2 regions of the Bombilactobacillus bombi genome follow, and region 2 is predicted to be linked to the other one. Evidence: riboswitches for the same ligand, from Rfam matches in the RefSeq annotation. Region 2 holds a riboswitch; the other holds the start of a gene.
What was found. A riboswitch is a leader RNA that binds a small molecule or an ion and turns the genes downstream of it on or off. The one in region 2 is predicted to bind lysine.
Positions count from the first base shown of each region.

Region 1: it holds a riboswitch for lysine, as region 2 does, so the genes downstream of both, lysA (diaminopimelate decarboxylase) here and DS830_RS07625 (amino acid permease) in region 2, are expected to answer to the same signal.

Region 1 covers NZ_CP031513.1:810,402-818,617, reverse strand. The annotation lists gene DS830_RS04220 (Xaa-Pro dipeptidyl-peptidase) at 1-1,891, opposite strand, end outside; gene dapF (diaminopimelate epimerase) at 2,001-2,987, opposite strand; gene DS830_RS04210 (aspartate kinase) at 2,999-4,351, opposite strand; lysine riboswitch at 4,655-4,833, shown strand; gene lysA (diaminopimelate decarboxylase) at 4,923-6,242, shown strand; gene dapD (2,3,4,5-tetrahydropyridine-2,6-dicarboxylate N-acetyltransferase) at 6,245-6,958, shown strand; gene DS830_RS04195 (N-acetyldiaminopimelate deacetylase) at 6,963-8,117, shown strand; gene dapA (4-hydroxy-tetrahydrodipicolinate synthase) at 8,132-8,216, shown strand, end outside.
Region 2 covers NZ_CP031513.1:1,579,878-1,588,093, reverse strand. The annotation lists gene rbsK (ribokinase) at 1-613, opposite strand, end outside; gene DS830_RS07645 (galactokinase) at 825-1,985, shown strand; gene DS830_RS07640 (UDP-glucose--hexose-1-phosphate uridylyltransferase) at 1,999-3,474, shown strand; gene DS830_RS07635 (MFS transporter) at 3,575-5,011, shown strand; gene DS830_RS07630 (ECF transporter S component) at 5,067-5,660, opposite strand; lysine riboswitch at 5,785-5,964, shown strand; gene DS830_RS07625 (amino acid permease) at 6,050-7,483, shown strand; gene treC (alpha,alpha-phosphotrehalase) at 7,532-8,216, opposite strand, start outside.

The DNA of each region.
Region 1 (8,216 bases), 770 kb from region 2:
CTGTTTGAACCAAGTCATTTTTCCAATTTTCTAAATGATTTGTATAATAATTAAATTTTTCTGGAATCAGATAATCACGATAAATTTGCGGTGTCAAATCTTTAGGTGCTGGCTGAGTTTGCAGTTGTTGATTTTGTAAATAATAAACTTGGTGTGAATTATTTTTATTGCCCCAGTCAGTTTGACTATGCCAGGTTTCTGCTTGTGCATTATCTTGAATTAAAACATCTGGAAGAATCTGTGCTGCTTGATTATTAACATCGTACAACTTATATGTTAGCCAAAGATTCATCATATCAGTATAGTCCAATGAACGAAAATTATTAATATAAATATGAGGACCTTGGTGAAGGATTAACTTTTTAGTTACGGGGATGTCTTTTAAAGCCTGCCATAGTTTGTAAACATTTTTGGGTTTCACATTCCAATCATTTAAGCCATGAACCATGATAATATCGGCTTTAATTTTTTTAATATTATGACGGTAGTTGCGTTTATCCCAAAAATCATTATAGTTACCCGTTTGACGATCTTGCTGTTGTTTTATTTGGTGTAATTGTTCCAGCCAAGTGGCTTTAATCTGCTGATAATCACCTGCCTGTTTTTGACGGGAAAAAGTTTCTTCTGCTAAAACGTCTGCATCTTCACCTGGAAATCCTCCCGGAGCAACTACGAGTCCGTTTTCACGATAATAATCATACCAACTAGAAATTGCTGCCTCGGAAATAATGGTTTTGAGTCCAGCAACACCAGTTGTAGCAACAGCAGTTGCAAGAGTGCCTAAATAAGAGCGACCAGTCATAGCAATATGGTGATTGCACCACCAGGCACTGATACTAATTTGTTGGGTTTTGTCAGTAAAAGCCGTGCGTTGACCGTTAAGCCATTCAATAATTGCAGTTGCAGATTGAGTTTCTTGATCATCACCACAGATGCGCATACCTTGAGAATCTTTCGTGCCGATACCTGCGGCATACACCACTGCAAATCCACGTGCAAGAAAATAATCATTCAAACTATAACTAAAATGATTACCAAAACTAGCTTGAGCATGCTTGGTTTGTCCCTTAATAGCTCTGGGTGCAGGAATTTTTGATGAAGTAGTTTGATTTTGCTCAATCGTGGATACAGTAGGTTGTTTAGGTGTGAGTGAAACATTAACATTATGGGTTAATCGTTCACCAGCTACATCATTAGTCCCTTGATTATAAGGTGAAGCGGTATAAAGGACAGGAACCGGTTGGTGATTAGATTCACTGGGCCTGATAATTTCGGCTTTTAACAAATCACGTTGACCATCATGATCGCTATCTAAGCTAGATTCTACATAAACCACCTCATGAAGAAGTTGATTAGTATCAAAAACAGGCTGAGTCTTGCCATTAAAAATCAACGGTTTAGAACTATTGTGCATTATTGTTTCAAAATAACCGCGACTAGCCAACTCATCTAAGAATGTTTGTCCATGAACAGTATGAGTAATTAAGAGTTGATACCATCCATGAACCAAGTCTGAAGTAGTTAGCTGTTGGTCGACAAATTGCGGATGGTGAACATCAGCTTTGATTTTTAAAGGTTGCTGCAAATCAAAATCTTGCTCAACTTCAAAGCCTAACAATTGAAAATAAAGATTGTAAAAAGCGGTGGCTGTGATTTGCTCTTGTTGTACATATTCTTCAGCATTTTGGTGAGAAGTCGCCATCAAAGTTCGTAATTGAACTGTTTGAGATTTAATATCATCCAATTCGGGAAAACTAGTGAGCAATAGCTGCTTTAAGGCTTGATGTGGTGCCAAATCAAGAAAATCTGCGTCAATAAAATGAATCTGCTGTAGTTCAAAAATTTCTTGCTGTACGTCAGTGGGTTTGATAGCAAATTGATTTAATTTCATAAGAACCTCCTCATGAGTATTTAATAATTATAACGCATCATACAAGTGAGCAAAATAGTTCCTAACCTCTAGTAAAGGTAGGAACTATTTTAAATAATATCGTTTTTACTTATGGACGACGATCTTTAATAAATTGTTGATAAGCAGCATCTTCAACTGTTGGAGTGATTTTTACTTGTGCTGGGTCGATAGTGGCATGATGCAAGTCATTTTCATTTAAGTCTAGATAGTGGGTGATTGTGGCATTACCAATAAGTTCAATCCAGTAATGATTATCAGTTTGATGAACTCGGGTTTGAACATAACCGCCGGGATTATAAACTGTCAGCAAACGATCGAAAATGTTCAACTCTGGATGAATGAGAGCAAAGGCAAGACTAGTCGCCGACATCCCTGTACCACAAGCATTAGTGAAGCCAACGCCTCGTTCAAAAGTTTGAACAAATAGTTGTTGCTCATTAATAATTTGAGCAAAACTGACATTGACACCATCGGGAAAATAAGGATTAGCTTGATTAAGTTTGGTCCCTAAATTTTTTAGTAAGTCGCCAGCTAAAATTTTAGCCGATACAAAACTAATTAAGTGTGGATTGGGCACAGCAATAGCTGTGAACTTTAAATCAGAAGCTAATACTGGGACAGGTTGATTAATTAATTGTTCCGTTCCTAAGTTGTCAAAGGGTAATGCCGCACGTTGAAAACTGACTGGGCTAATTTCCACGCTGATAGCTTTGACATCTGGCGCCCAATCAGCTTGGCAAGTAACTTTTAAATCAGCCTGCTCAGTTTCCACAATAAAATCATTTTGCTGATATTTTTCGGCTAAATAGCGTCCTACAGTACGAAGACCATTACCGCACATTGAAGCAATAGTACCATCAGCATTAATTACTTGCATTTTTCCCAGTGCTGGCAGATGTTGAGAGTTACTAACTACTAACAAGCCATCAGCACCACCTAAAAGTCCAGTTTGTGAATTAGTAATATTTTTTGCTAGGATGACTAATTCTTCTTGGGTGAGTGGCTGTTGTAAAGTAGTTTGATCAAGTAAAAAAAATTGATTTTGAGAGCCATGCACTTTTTGAATTGTAACCATGATATTCTCCTTTAATTAAAAAATTGATGATAAATTTCTGAAACTGCGATAGGTGCATCAGCTTGTTTGGTTCCTAACATAATTGAAATCCGAGAAGCACCTTGATTAATCATATGCAGTCCAATATTTTTTTTGGCCAAAGATGAAGTGATTAATTTCATGACACCAATTTTATTTCGCATTCCTTCACCTACAATCATCAGAATAGCATAGTCGTCAATCCATTCTAAATAGTCCGGATTTAAAACTTCTTGAATTTTTTGACACATTTGTTGGCGTAATTCCTCTGTAAATTGGCGTTTGTCAAAGATAACTGTCAAGTCGTCAATCCCTGACGGCATATGTTCATAAGAGATATTAAATTGATAAAAAATTTGTAATAGTTTTAATGTGAAACCAACTTCTTTATTAAGCAGATAGCGATGCAAATAAAGTGCTGCAAAATGATTGGAACTAGCCACGCCAGTAATGACATTTTGAGTATGAAAATGTTGTTCAGGAACAATCATAGTTCCAGGAAGATTAGGATGATTAGTGTTTTTGACCTTAATTGGAATTTGGCCCTCAATTGCAGGTATCAATGCTTCATCGTGGAACACCGAAAAACCTGCATAAGATAACTCCCGCAATTCACGATAAGTCATAACTTGAATTGGTTGAGGATGTGTTACAATTCGAGGATCAGCAGCATAAATTGCATTGACATCAGTAAAATTCTCGTACAGCTCAGCTTGTAGCCCTTGTGCTAAAATGGCACCGGTAATATCAGAACCACCACGTGAAAAGGTCGCAATTTGCCCACTTTCAGTGACGCCATAGAATCCTGGAACGATTAACAATTCTTGGGTGTGGCGCCATTTTTTTAAATTTTGATAAGTTTGTGGTAAAACGGCGGCATCATTAGGCACATCGCTTACCAGTAATCCAGCAGTTTTTGGATCTAAAAAGCGTGCTGCAACACCTTGTTTTTGCAGAATTAGAGTAAGTAATTGGGCATTAATTTTTTCTCCATGCGCTTTGAAAGCAGCCATTAAAAAATCATAATTGGCATAGTTAGTTAAGGGTAATTCAATGAGTTCTTGTTTTAAAGGTTGCAATGAATTTTGAGAAATATCAAAAAAATCAGCAATTTCTTGATAACGTGTCCAGATTTGATTTAAGGCTGCCTGATAATCTCTTTTTTGAAGTACACAATTTGCATATTTGATTAAAAGGTCGGTTACCTTAATGTCAGAATCTGACCTTTTTCCAGGTGCAGAAGTAACGATGACATGACGTTTAGGTTCAGCTAAAATAATATTAAGTACTTTTTGAACTTGAGGACCATTAGCGAGTGAACTACCACCAAACTTAACAACTCTCATTTTGACGAATCCTTCTTTTATTAAAATTTTTTTAATGTAATTAGGCTAAATTGTAACATTTTAATTTTAATCTGCAAATATAAATTTCAACGACTAAGGAGCATTATTGAAAAAAATTATTTATTTTGAAAGTTGAAAATATTGGTATAGTCCTATTTTGAAGCAATTTTTCTGGCTTTGATTTTTAAAATAAATTAAGCTGGCAGTGAAGTTATTTTGGCAATTGTGGTTTTATTTTTGCACTTTTTAATTAATAAATTATGAAAAGTGTTGACATTATGATTAATTAATAATAATATTTTTGTTAATCGAAGAGGTCGCAATCAACATGATTAGCTAGTGGAGTTTCTGCAAAGGCATCGAAACTAGTGAAAGGGGCGGTTGCCGAAGCATTAATTATTGCAGTGATTAATTAGCTGGGACGTAATCCAATAAATTGCGGACTGTCGCAAATGATAATTTGCGGAGCGCTATCGACAAAATTGAAACCAGATAATATCTTGTCTGAAGGACTCTTTTGTTTGCTTATGCGCACAAAAGAGTCTTTTTTAATATAATAGGAGAGTTGCCAATGCTAACAAATAATCTATATGATATTAATGAGCATAACCATCTAACTATTGGTGGGGTTGATGCTTTAGAATTAGCTCAAAATTTTGGGACACCATTAATTGTTTATGATGTGGCTCGCATTAAACAGCAGCTGCAAGCTTTTCAAACAGCATTTGCTCAACAAAATATTGATTATGCTGTTAGTTATGCCAGTAAGGCATTTGCAGCTATTGCTATGTATCAAGTAGTAAACCAAGCAGGGGCACATATTGATGTTGTTTCTGGAGGAGAATTGTATACCGCTTTACAGGCTGGATTTCCGATGGAGAAAGTGAGCTTTCATGGAAATAATAAAACACCAGCAGAATTATTATTAGCGGTTAAGCAGCATGTGGGAGTTATTATTTTAGATAATTTTTATGAGATTGAATTGTTGGATCAAATTCTGCAAGAAAATCAAGCTGAAATTAAAGTTATGCTGCGCATTACTCCTGGAGTAACAGCTCATACTCACCAATATGATCAAACTGGGCAAGAAGATAGTAAATTTGGTTTTGATGTTCGTTCAAGACAAGCAACTCGAGCTCTCAAAATGGTTTTAGCTAATTCTCGCATGGATTTAATTGGAATCCATGCTCATATTGGTTCACAGATTTTAGAGGTCGAAGGATTTGAATTAGAAGTGCAAGCTTTGATGCAAATCATTAAAGACTGGTCACAGCAGTATGACTATCAGCCACAAGTGTTGAATTTAGGTGGTGGTTTTGGTATTCGTTATACAGCTCAAGATCAAATTATTGAGCCAGAAGTTTTCGTCAAAGCCATTGTTCAAGCAGTAAAAAGATCTGCAAGCAAGTATCAATTGTCCATCCCCGCTATTTGGATTGAACCAGGACGCTCAATTGTTGGGGCAGCAGGCTATAGCTTATATACAATTGGCTCACGAAAAGATGTCCCCGGTTTGCAATCTTATGTTAATGTTGATGGAGGAATGGGTGATAATATTCGCCCTGCATTATATCAGGCTGATTACGAAGCTATTTTGGCTAGAAATCCTCAAGCAGCAGCAGTAGAAACAGTCCATTTAGCTGGACGATATTGTGAATCAGGAGATATTTTAATTGATCAACAAAAATTGCCCGCTAGCCATCCGGGAGACATTGTTGCAGTTTTAGCAACTGGTGCTTATGGTTACAGCATGGCTTCCAATTATAATCGCGTTCCGCGTCCTGCAGTAGTCTTTGCGGAAGCAGGCAAATCTCAATTAGTTATAAAACGGGAAACGTACGCTGATTTAGTAAGTCATGATTGTTTTTATCAACAAAAAGGGGGGAATTAGTTATGAAAAACAAATTATCAGCACCAGAAATCATCAAATTTATCAGTGATGCTCCTAAAAAAACTCCAGTTAAAGTATATGTGAAAGGTGATTTAGAAAATCTTTCCTGGCCTCAGGGAGTGCAAACTTTTATTGAAAAAACAACTGGAGTGGTTTTTGGTGATTGGGAAGATTTAGGTCCATTTTTAAAACAACATGCTAATGAAATTACGGACTATCAAATCGAAAATAGTAGTCGTAATTCGGCTGTTCCACTTTTAGATATGAAAGCAATTAATGCGCGGATTGAGCCAGGAGCAATTATCCGTGATCAAGTTGAAATAGGTGATCAAGCCGTCATTATGATGGGAGCAGTTATCAATATTGGTGCAGAAATAGGCGCGGGTGCCATGATTGATATGAACGCAGTTTTGGGTGGTCGAGCGATTGTTGGCGCTAATGCTCATATTGGTGCGGGTGCAGTTTTAGCTGGAGTGATTGAACCAGCTTCGGCCCAACCAGTAAGAATAGGTGCGGGTGCTTTAATTGGCGCTAATGCGGTTGTGTTAGAAGGAGTACAGGTGGGTGCTGGGGCAGTCGTTGCTGCCGGCGCAGTCGTTACCCAAGATGTAGCTGCTCATAGCGTAGTTGCGGGCGTTCCGGCTAAATTGATTAAAAAAATCGATGCTAAAACTAGTGCTAAAACCAAAATTGAAACTGATTTGAGAAAGTTGTGAGCTTATGAGTATTTTAACCAAACAACAACTACTCCAAATTCGCCGCGATTTACACCAAATACCTGAATTGGCTTTACAAGAAACACAAACTCATGATTATTTAATCAAAATAATTAAACAATTTAATGCGCAACATTTAGAAATAAAAACAATTCCGCAATTGCCTACTGCCTTATTAGTAAAAGTACATGGCTCCCATCCTCAAAAAACTATTGGCTATCGTGCTGATATTGATGGCTTACCTGTAACAGAACAAACTAACTTAGCGTTTTCTTCTTGTCATACTGGACAAATGCATGCATGTGGTCATGATTTGCATATGACTGTAGCTTTAGGCATTTTAAATTATTTCAGTGAACACCAACCACAAGATGATTTAATCTTCTTTTTCCAGCCTGCTGAAGAAAGTGAAAATGGCGGGAAGCTGGCTTATGAACAGGGAGTTTTTCAAGGTGCTTGGCGCCCAGATGAATTTTATGCCCTACATGTAACACCAGATTTGCCATCAGGCACAATTGGCTGTCGTTTAGGAACTTTATTTGCAGGTACTACAGAAATAAATATTGATCTGCAAGGACAAGATGGGCATGCTGCTTACCCTCAAAGAGCTAATGATATGATTGTAGCGGCATCAGCAATGATTGAACAAATACAGACAATTATTTCTCGTAGTATTGACCCAATTGAAGGTGGGGTAGTGACAATCGGGAAAATGGAAGCTGGAACTATTCGGAATGTAATTGCTGGTCACGCTCATTTGGAAGGTACTATTAGAGGATTAACACAAACTATGATTGAAAGAATCGATCAACGTTTGCAAGAAATTGGTGCTGGTATTGCTAAGAGTTTTAATGCTGATGTGCAAGTAGAGCTCCATCAAGGCGGTTATTGGCCTGTTGAAAATAATCCCCAATTAACAGCAGAATTTATTAATTATATGAAAAGTAATCCTGATATTAAGTATCAAGAAACGCAACCAGCTATGACAGGAGAAGATTTTGGATATTTGTTAGCACAAATTCCAGGAACAATGTTTTGGCTGGGCGTTCAAGATAAGGCACAATTGCATTCTGCAACTTTTAATCCTCAAGAAGATGCAATGTTTGCTGGGATGCAAGCGATGATTGGCTTTTTGAATAACCATATGCAAACTAATTAAAGGAGGAAAGTGCAATGACAAATTTTACAAATGCTGATTTAATGACAGCAATTATTACGCCTTTTAAAGATGATGGCAGTATTGATTATCCTGGATTAG
Region 2 (8,216 bases):
TTTGCATACTATCCAAATCGGTTACTTTAATCCCTGTTAAAGTTTCTGTTTCCGTTTCGTTAGGGATAATCAAATCAGTTACTGCTAATAATTCGTTAGGAACATGTTCCATTGCTGGGGCAGGATTTAAAATAGTTTTGACACCAGATTGACGTGCAATTTCAAATGCTTTAATCGTACTATCTACTGGACTTTCAAATTGTGCAATCACAAAGTCGCTAGCTTCAATCAAACTCGCTTGAGTCTGCACATAATCAGGCTCAAATAACATATTAGCTCCTGAGTGAATCATAATGCGGTTTTCACCTGCATCATCTACAATAATATATGCCTGACCAGTAGTTTGATTAGAAATTATTTTTATTCCATTAACATTCATTTTTTCTCGTTTTAATAAATCGAACATTGATTTACCAGCTTCATCGTCACCTATAGCGCCAATAAAATTTGTTTGTGCACCTGATCTTTGAGAAGCTACTGCCTGATTAGCACCTTTACCTCCTGCAGCAGAAAAGATTTCTTTTGTATGAATGGTTTCTCCTGCTTGAGGTGCACGGACAACCCGAATATTACGGTCTAAATTAATACTTCCAATTACTGTTACAGTAGTCATTATATTCCTCCAAAATGTTTTGAATGAGAATTCTTACACAATTACTTTATCACGAAGTAGCCTCTATTCGTTAGTATTACATCAATAACATTATTATTCTTTTTAATCTTTTAAAAATTGCAAATTTTATCTGATTTTAATTCATTTAATCGTTATAATAATTGCAGTAATTACAAATAATTAGGAGGATTTTTAGCTAATGGATAATCAAATTAACACTACTTCTTTAAAAACAGAATTTACTAAAATTTTTCATAGTGAGCCTACAGATTACTATTTTGCACCAGGTCGAATCAATTTAATTGGTGAACATACTGATTATAATGGTGGTCAAGTTTTCCCCTGTGCCATTAGTCTAGGTACATATGCTGCTGTTAAAGCACGCGACGATCAAAAAATCCGCCTATATTCAGTTAATTTTGCTGAAGACGGTATTACTACTTTTAATTTTACTAAATTAGAATATGTGGCTCATAGTTGGACTAATTACCCTAAAGGAATGTTCAAATATTGGCAAGAACACGGGCATGCTTGTACTCATGGTTTAGATATTTTAGTTCAAGGAAATATTCCTGCTGGAGGCGGTTTATCGTCTTCAGCATCAATTGAAATGCTTTTTGGTAAGATTTTAGCAGATCAATATCAAGACCAGATTGCTCAAATTGACTTAGTGAAAATGGGTCAAGAAGTAGAAAATAAATTTATTGATGTCCAATCAGGAATTATGGATCAATTTGCTGTAGGTATGGGACAACCCAATCAAGCTATTTTGTTAGATACCAACACTTTAAAGTTCGAAATGGTTCCAGTTAATTTACAAGATTATCAAATCATTATTATGAACACTAATAAAAAGCGGACCCTGGCTGATTCTAAATATAATGAGCGCCGGCAAGAGTGTGAAGAAGCATTAAAACGTATTCAAAAAATTTCCGATATATCCGATCTAGGAGCTTTAGATAAAGATAGTTTTGACACTTATACTTACGCAATTGCTGATGAAACTTTAATTAAACGAGCTCGCCATGCAGTGTTTGAAAATCAGCGTACTATCAAAGCTGGCGAAGCACTAAAACATGATCAACTAGCTATTTTCGGCCGTTTAATGAACGCTTCTCATGTTTCATTAGAATATGATTATGAAGTTACTGGAAAAGAATTAGATACCTTAGTTCACAGTGCTTGGAAGCATGGTGCTTTAGGCGCACGTATGACAGGAGCAGGTTTTGGCGGTTGTGCCTTAGCCTTAGTTGAAAAAAATAATCTTGACCAGTTTATTCAAGCAGTCAATCAGGATTATCAAACTCGTATTGGCTATGCTGCTGATTTTTACCCTGCTGAAATAGTTGGTGGACCCCAAAAAATTAAATAAAGAAGAAGAGAAAATGTCAGAAAATTTAGTTACTTTATTTGCCGATAAAATTATTACGCAACAAAAAACCTTTTACCCACTTGATCGTAATTATCTGATTAATAAAGTTTATGCTTTAGTTGGCGATTTCGTTATTGATTATCCAACAACGAAAAATCTTGAAATGTTAGATATTGTTCAACTATTAGTTGATAATGCAGTTGCTAACCAACAAATTGCTGCTGATTCCAATAGTCGCGAAATTTTGGCTTGCCAGCTAACAGATCTTTATACTCCCGCCCCAAGTCAAATTAATCAACACTTTTGGAATCAATATCAATTAAGTCCTCAAGCAGCAACTGATTATTTTTATCAGATTTGTGAGCAAAACAACTACATCAAAACTAAAGATAATGCTAAAAATATCAGTTATCAAACTTCAACTGCTTATGGTGATTTAGAAATCACTATTAACTTGGCCAAACCAGAAAAAGATCCTAAAGCCATTGCAGCAGCACGTTTACAAAAAAATAATGGTTATCCTGCTGATAAACTGAGCATGGAAAATGAAGGTTATTTGGGACGGGCAGATTTTCCAGCTCGTACTAATCATCGAATTATTCGTCTGACTTTGGGAGGCGAGACTTGGGGTTTTCAATATTCTCCTTATGCTTATTTTAATGAGCATTGTATTTTTCTTTCAAATCAGCAGCGCCCCATGCACATTGACAGCGAAACTTTTACTAATTTGTTTGAAATTGTTCGCCTTTTTCCCCATTATTTTGTTGGCAGTAATGCTGATTTACCTATTGTTGGTGGCTCAGTATTAAGCCACGATCATTATCAAGGCGGTCGTCATCTTTTTCCAATGATGAAAGCTCCTTTAAAAACAAGCTTCCAGTTAAAAAATCACCCCCAAATTACAGCTGGTATCGTAAATTGGCCGATGTCGGTTATTAGATTAGCAGGTAATAATCCGACTGATTTGATTCAAGCTAGCCAAGAAATTTTGACTGCTTGGCAACATTATAGTGACGAATCAGTCAACGTTAGAGCAATTGTTGCTGACAAACAGCATCATACAATTACCCCGATTGTTTATCGCCAAAATCAACAATGGATAATTGATTTAGTCTTGCGCGACAATCAAACCTCTCAGCAGTATCCTGATGGCATTTTTCATCCTCATCAAGATGTTCAACACATCAAAAAAGAAAATATCGGCCTCATTGAAGTTATGGGTCGGGCAATTTTACCAGGTAGATTGCAACAAGAACTACAGGAAGTTAAACATTACTTATTACAAGAACCTAATCATATTGCCGATTATCATTTAACTTGGGCTCAAAGTTTGCAAAAGAGCCACACAATTAATGATTCTAACGTTGAGCAAATTATTAAAGATTCTGTTGGCCAAATTTTTGCACGGGTTCTTGAAGATGCTGGCGTCTTTAAAAATAATCCAGTAGGAGAAGAGGCCTTTCAACGCTTTCTGCAAGTATTAAATTAATAATTAGTTTTTTAAATTTTTTCCTAACAAAATAGTTTTTTTTATACAAACTTGTGTGTATAATAGGCTACAACTTTATCATTCAAGGGAGATGGAGCTGATGGCCGATAAAATTGCCAGCTATCAAAATGATGCTCAAGTGCAAAAACACCGGTGGTTAATTCTCACTGCTGTAGGTTTATTTACTTTTATGTCAACACTCGATGGTAGTATTGTCAATATTGCTTTGCCAGTGATTAGTCGGGATTTACATATTCCGATGAATCAAGCGGAGTGGGTAGTTTCCTTATATCTAATTATTATTTGTGCTTTACTTTTATTTTTTGGCAAGTTAAGCGACAATCTAGGTAAGATTAAAGTTTTTCGTTTTGGTACTGTCCTTTTTATTTTGGGTTCATTACTTGCAGGCTTTCGAATTAGTTTGTTCTTTTTATTATTTGCGCGGACGATTCAAGCTTTAGGTGCCGCAATGACTATGGCCACTAATAATGGTATTATTACGGAAATTTTCCCTAGTACCCAACGTGGTCAAGCTTTAGGATTGATTGGCTCTTTTGTCGCCTTGGGCTCGATTGCAGGACCCGGTATTGGTGGTTTGTTGTTAGCAAAATTCAGCTGGAGTTATATTTTTTGGATTAATGTCCCGATTGGTTTAATTGCAATTGTGGTCGGCTATTTTGTCTTTCCCAAAGATATTACCTTAGCTCATGCACCTCTTGACAAAATGGGGGCTGGCAGTTTTGCTGTTACGATGATTTCCTTATTTGGCGGTGTCTTTGTGGGCCAGCAAGTAGGCTTTAAACAAATAGGCGTGTTGGTATTATTCATCGTCGCTCTTATTGCTGTCATTACCTTTGTGCGAACCGAATTAAGTTATGACAATCCATTACTATCGTTTTCTCTCTTTAAAAATCCCAATTTCTCATTAAGTCTATTATGTGCACTTTTAATTTTTATCACTAATTTCTTTTTCAATGTAGTTACCCCTTTCTATCTGGAAAATGCCCGCCAGTTAACTCCTAGCCAAACTGGCTATATCCTTATGATTTTCCCAATTATTCAGGTAATTGCTGCTCCTTTAGCCGGTAGTGCCTCGGATAAAATTGGACCTAAGTTAATTACTTTTATAGGTTTAATTTTCATTTTGTTAAGTCAAATCGGATATGTCCTATGTGGCCTGCACACTTCAATGGGACTCTTTATAGTTAGTGTAGCTTTCATGGGTCTAGGCAACGGAATCTTTAGCTCTCCTAATAATTCTTTGGTTATGAGTTCAGTTGCTACCAAAGATTTAGGTATTGCTGGCAGTATTAATTCACTATCACGGAATTTGGGTATGGTAATTGGTATTTCTAGTGCTACCACGATTTTATTTGCGGCCATGAGTCATAATTATGGTCATCATGTCACCACTTACTTGCCTCAGCATCCAGAAGTCTTTATTTATGGTATGCATGTTGTCTTCTTTATTTCCGCTGTTATTTGTTTAATCGCTACCGTCTTAACTGGTTGGCGTTTATTAGCTAAAGAAAACTAAAAACTGTCTAAAAAGGCTGGAACAATTAAACTTGCTCCAGTCTTTTTTTTGGAATTTAATTATCTAAAAACTTATTTGCACGTAACACTGCCAAACAAATCATGGGCACAATAATTATAGCTGCAATTAATTCTGGAATGCCATTAGTAGCCACTACGGTCATAATGACTCCATTTAAAGCTCCTGAAGTCACTTTATAAGCACTCGCCATGGCACCGGCAAACATTAAGCGCATCAAGCCTAAAACGGTGATTGTATTGGTTAAAGAACCAATCGCTGCCGCTAAAGCCATGCGTACTGTTTGCGATTTGATTTTGTTTTTAGTGCTGCGATAAATAATCCCCGCTAAATAGCCCACCAAAATCCGTGGTAATACTGCAATGATTGGATTAGTGAAGATCATTGTATCCAAAGGACTCGTTGGCGCGCTATAAGCGCGAATCATCGTCCCTAATCCCCAAATCAAGCCCACTAATGCGCCATCTCCAGGTCCTAAAACAATTGCCGCTACAATTACGGTTAAATGAATAATCGTTACATTGACTAATCCTAAAGGAATAAAACCCAGAAAGGGAGTCATTGATTGAACCAAAATAATCGCTATTAAAATAGCCCGAATTGCTAGTTTATATGCTTTATGTTTTCTCATTTTTTCATCCTATAAATGTGTTGTTGTTATTATATTACAAAATATCCTCTAATTATTAATAATTTGTATCAATTTGCGTTTTTTCTTGACTTTGTCTTAATTTAATTTAAACTTATTTAATATAAATCAAAGAAGAGGTTGCCAAACTTATCAGTAAACTTATGAAGACGATACAGCGTTGTAGATATAAGTTGAAAGGATTTTTGGCCGAAATCGTTTATTACTGTTTTAATATTCGGTTGGGACTAGATTTAATAAATCTAGGACTGTCGCAACCCAATCGTTGCGGAGCGCTATCTACGATTATACCCGTAGGCCTCTTAGCGCTTTTTGTTAAGAGGCTTTTAATCGTTTTTAGAGTTCTTCTTACAAGGTAAAGGAGAATTATTGTGGCTGAAAAAGATACTGTCCAACGGAATTTAAAAACGCGTCACGTAACAATGATTGCTTTGGGGGGATGTATTGGAACTGGATTATTCATGACTTCTGGTTCTACCATCTCTAAAGCCGGACCTGGTGGAGGTCTGGTAGCTTATATTGCTATGGGAATCATGGTTTACTTCTTAATGACTAGTTTAGGCGAACTAGCAACTAATTTGCCTGTTTCTGGTTCATTTGCTACTTACAATGCTAAATATGTAGACCCCGCTTTAGGATTTGCGATGGGCTGGAATTATTGGTTTAATTGGGCCATTACAGTGGCTGTTGATATTTCTACGGCTGCTTTGCTAATTCAATACTGGCTGCCTAAATCGCCCGGTTGGATTTGGAGTTTATTAGTTTTAGTTGTTATTTTTTTGATTAATGCCTTAACAGTTTCTACTTTTGGAGAGACTGAGTACTGGTTATCCATTATTAAAGTAATTACAGTTATTGTGTTTTTGATTATTGGTTTTGCTATGATTTTTGGTATTATGACTGGTCCAGCAGTGGGGTTGAAAAACTTCACCTATAAAAAGGCCCCTTTTGTGGGTGGCTTACCAGCTATTATTAACGTCTTTTTAATTGCTGGATTTTCTTTTCAGGGAACAGAATTAATCGGTGTAACTGCTGGTGAATCTGAAAATCCTGAAGAAGCCGTACCAAAGGCTATCAATGATGTTTTCTGGCGGATTTTATTATTTTATATTTTATCTATTTTTGTTATTGCTGCTTTAATACCTTATACCAGTCCTAATTTGTTAAGTGCTGCTGATGGTAATATCGCTGTTTCACCATTTACCTTGGTCTTTAAACGTGCTGGTTTAGCTTTTGCTGCTAGTCTAATGAATACAGTTGTTTTAACATCAGTTTTATCTTCCGCTAATTCTGGTGCTTATGCTTCTACCAGAATGTTATATGCACTAGCTAAGGATAACTACGCTCCCAAGATTTTCGCAAAAACTACTAAAAGTGGGATTCCCTTTTATGCACTGCTTGCTACAATTATTGTTTCCTTATTAACCTTTACGACTAGTATTTTTGGTCAAAAAATTTATATGTGGTTGGTTGCTGCTTCTGGATTAACTGGATTTATTGCTTGGGTAGGTATTGCTTTGAGCCATTACCGCTTTCGGAGAGCTTTTATTAAGCAAGGACATGATTTAAGCGAACTCAAATATCATGCCAAATTATTCCCATTGGGACCGATTATTGCATTAATTTTATGTATTATCGTTATTGGTGGCCAAAATATTGATGCCTTTATTAATTGGGATTGGCAACAAATTGGTGTTACTTATATTAGTGTACCGCTAGTTTTAATCTTGTATTTTGGTTACAAATTCAAACACCATACTAAGATTATTCCTCTAGAAGATATTGATCTTTCTAGTGAAAAATAAGTATAAAAAAATAACCACTCTTCATTGAAAGTGGTTATTTTTTTATACTTATTTGTTAATCAATAGCGCAATCGCTTCATAAGGCTGTAACTCAACATATTTAGGAACTTTCGAGATAACTTGATGATAATTATTAATTAGCACTTGCGTTGATAGCTCTTGATATTTTTGCGGCAATAAAAATTTGGTCGTTTGTCCGTAATAATTATTTAAAACTATTAAAATTTGTTTTTGATATTTGCGTAAATAGCCAAAGACTTGCGGATGGGTTAAATCTAGTGGTTCATAATCTCCCTGCGCAATGATAGCATAAGCTTTACGTAATTTAATTAATTTTTGGTAGTAATTAAAAATTTCACCATGATCTAACTCATCAGCAACATTAATTTGTTTTTGATTAGTTGGTCGCAGCCACGGCTTCCCTGTGGTAAATCCTGAATTAGTACTGCTATTCCAGTGCATGGGTGTACGGCTATTATCTCTAGACTTGGCTTGAATAATTGTCAGAGCTTGTTTTGCTGTTTTGCCATTATCGAGCATTTTTTGATAAGCATTCTTTGTTTCAATATCAACATAGTCATCAATACTTTGGTAATCGGGATTTATCATCCCAATTTCTTCGCCTTGATAAATATAAGGGGTGCCTCGCAATAAATGCATGCTAGTTGCTAACATTTCTGCCGATTTAACGCGATAATGTTGAGGGTCTCCAAAGCGATTTAAAGCCCAAGGT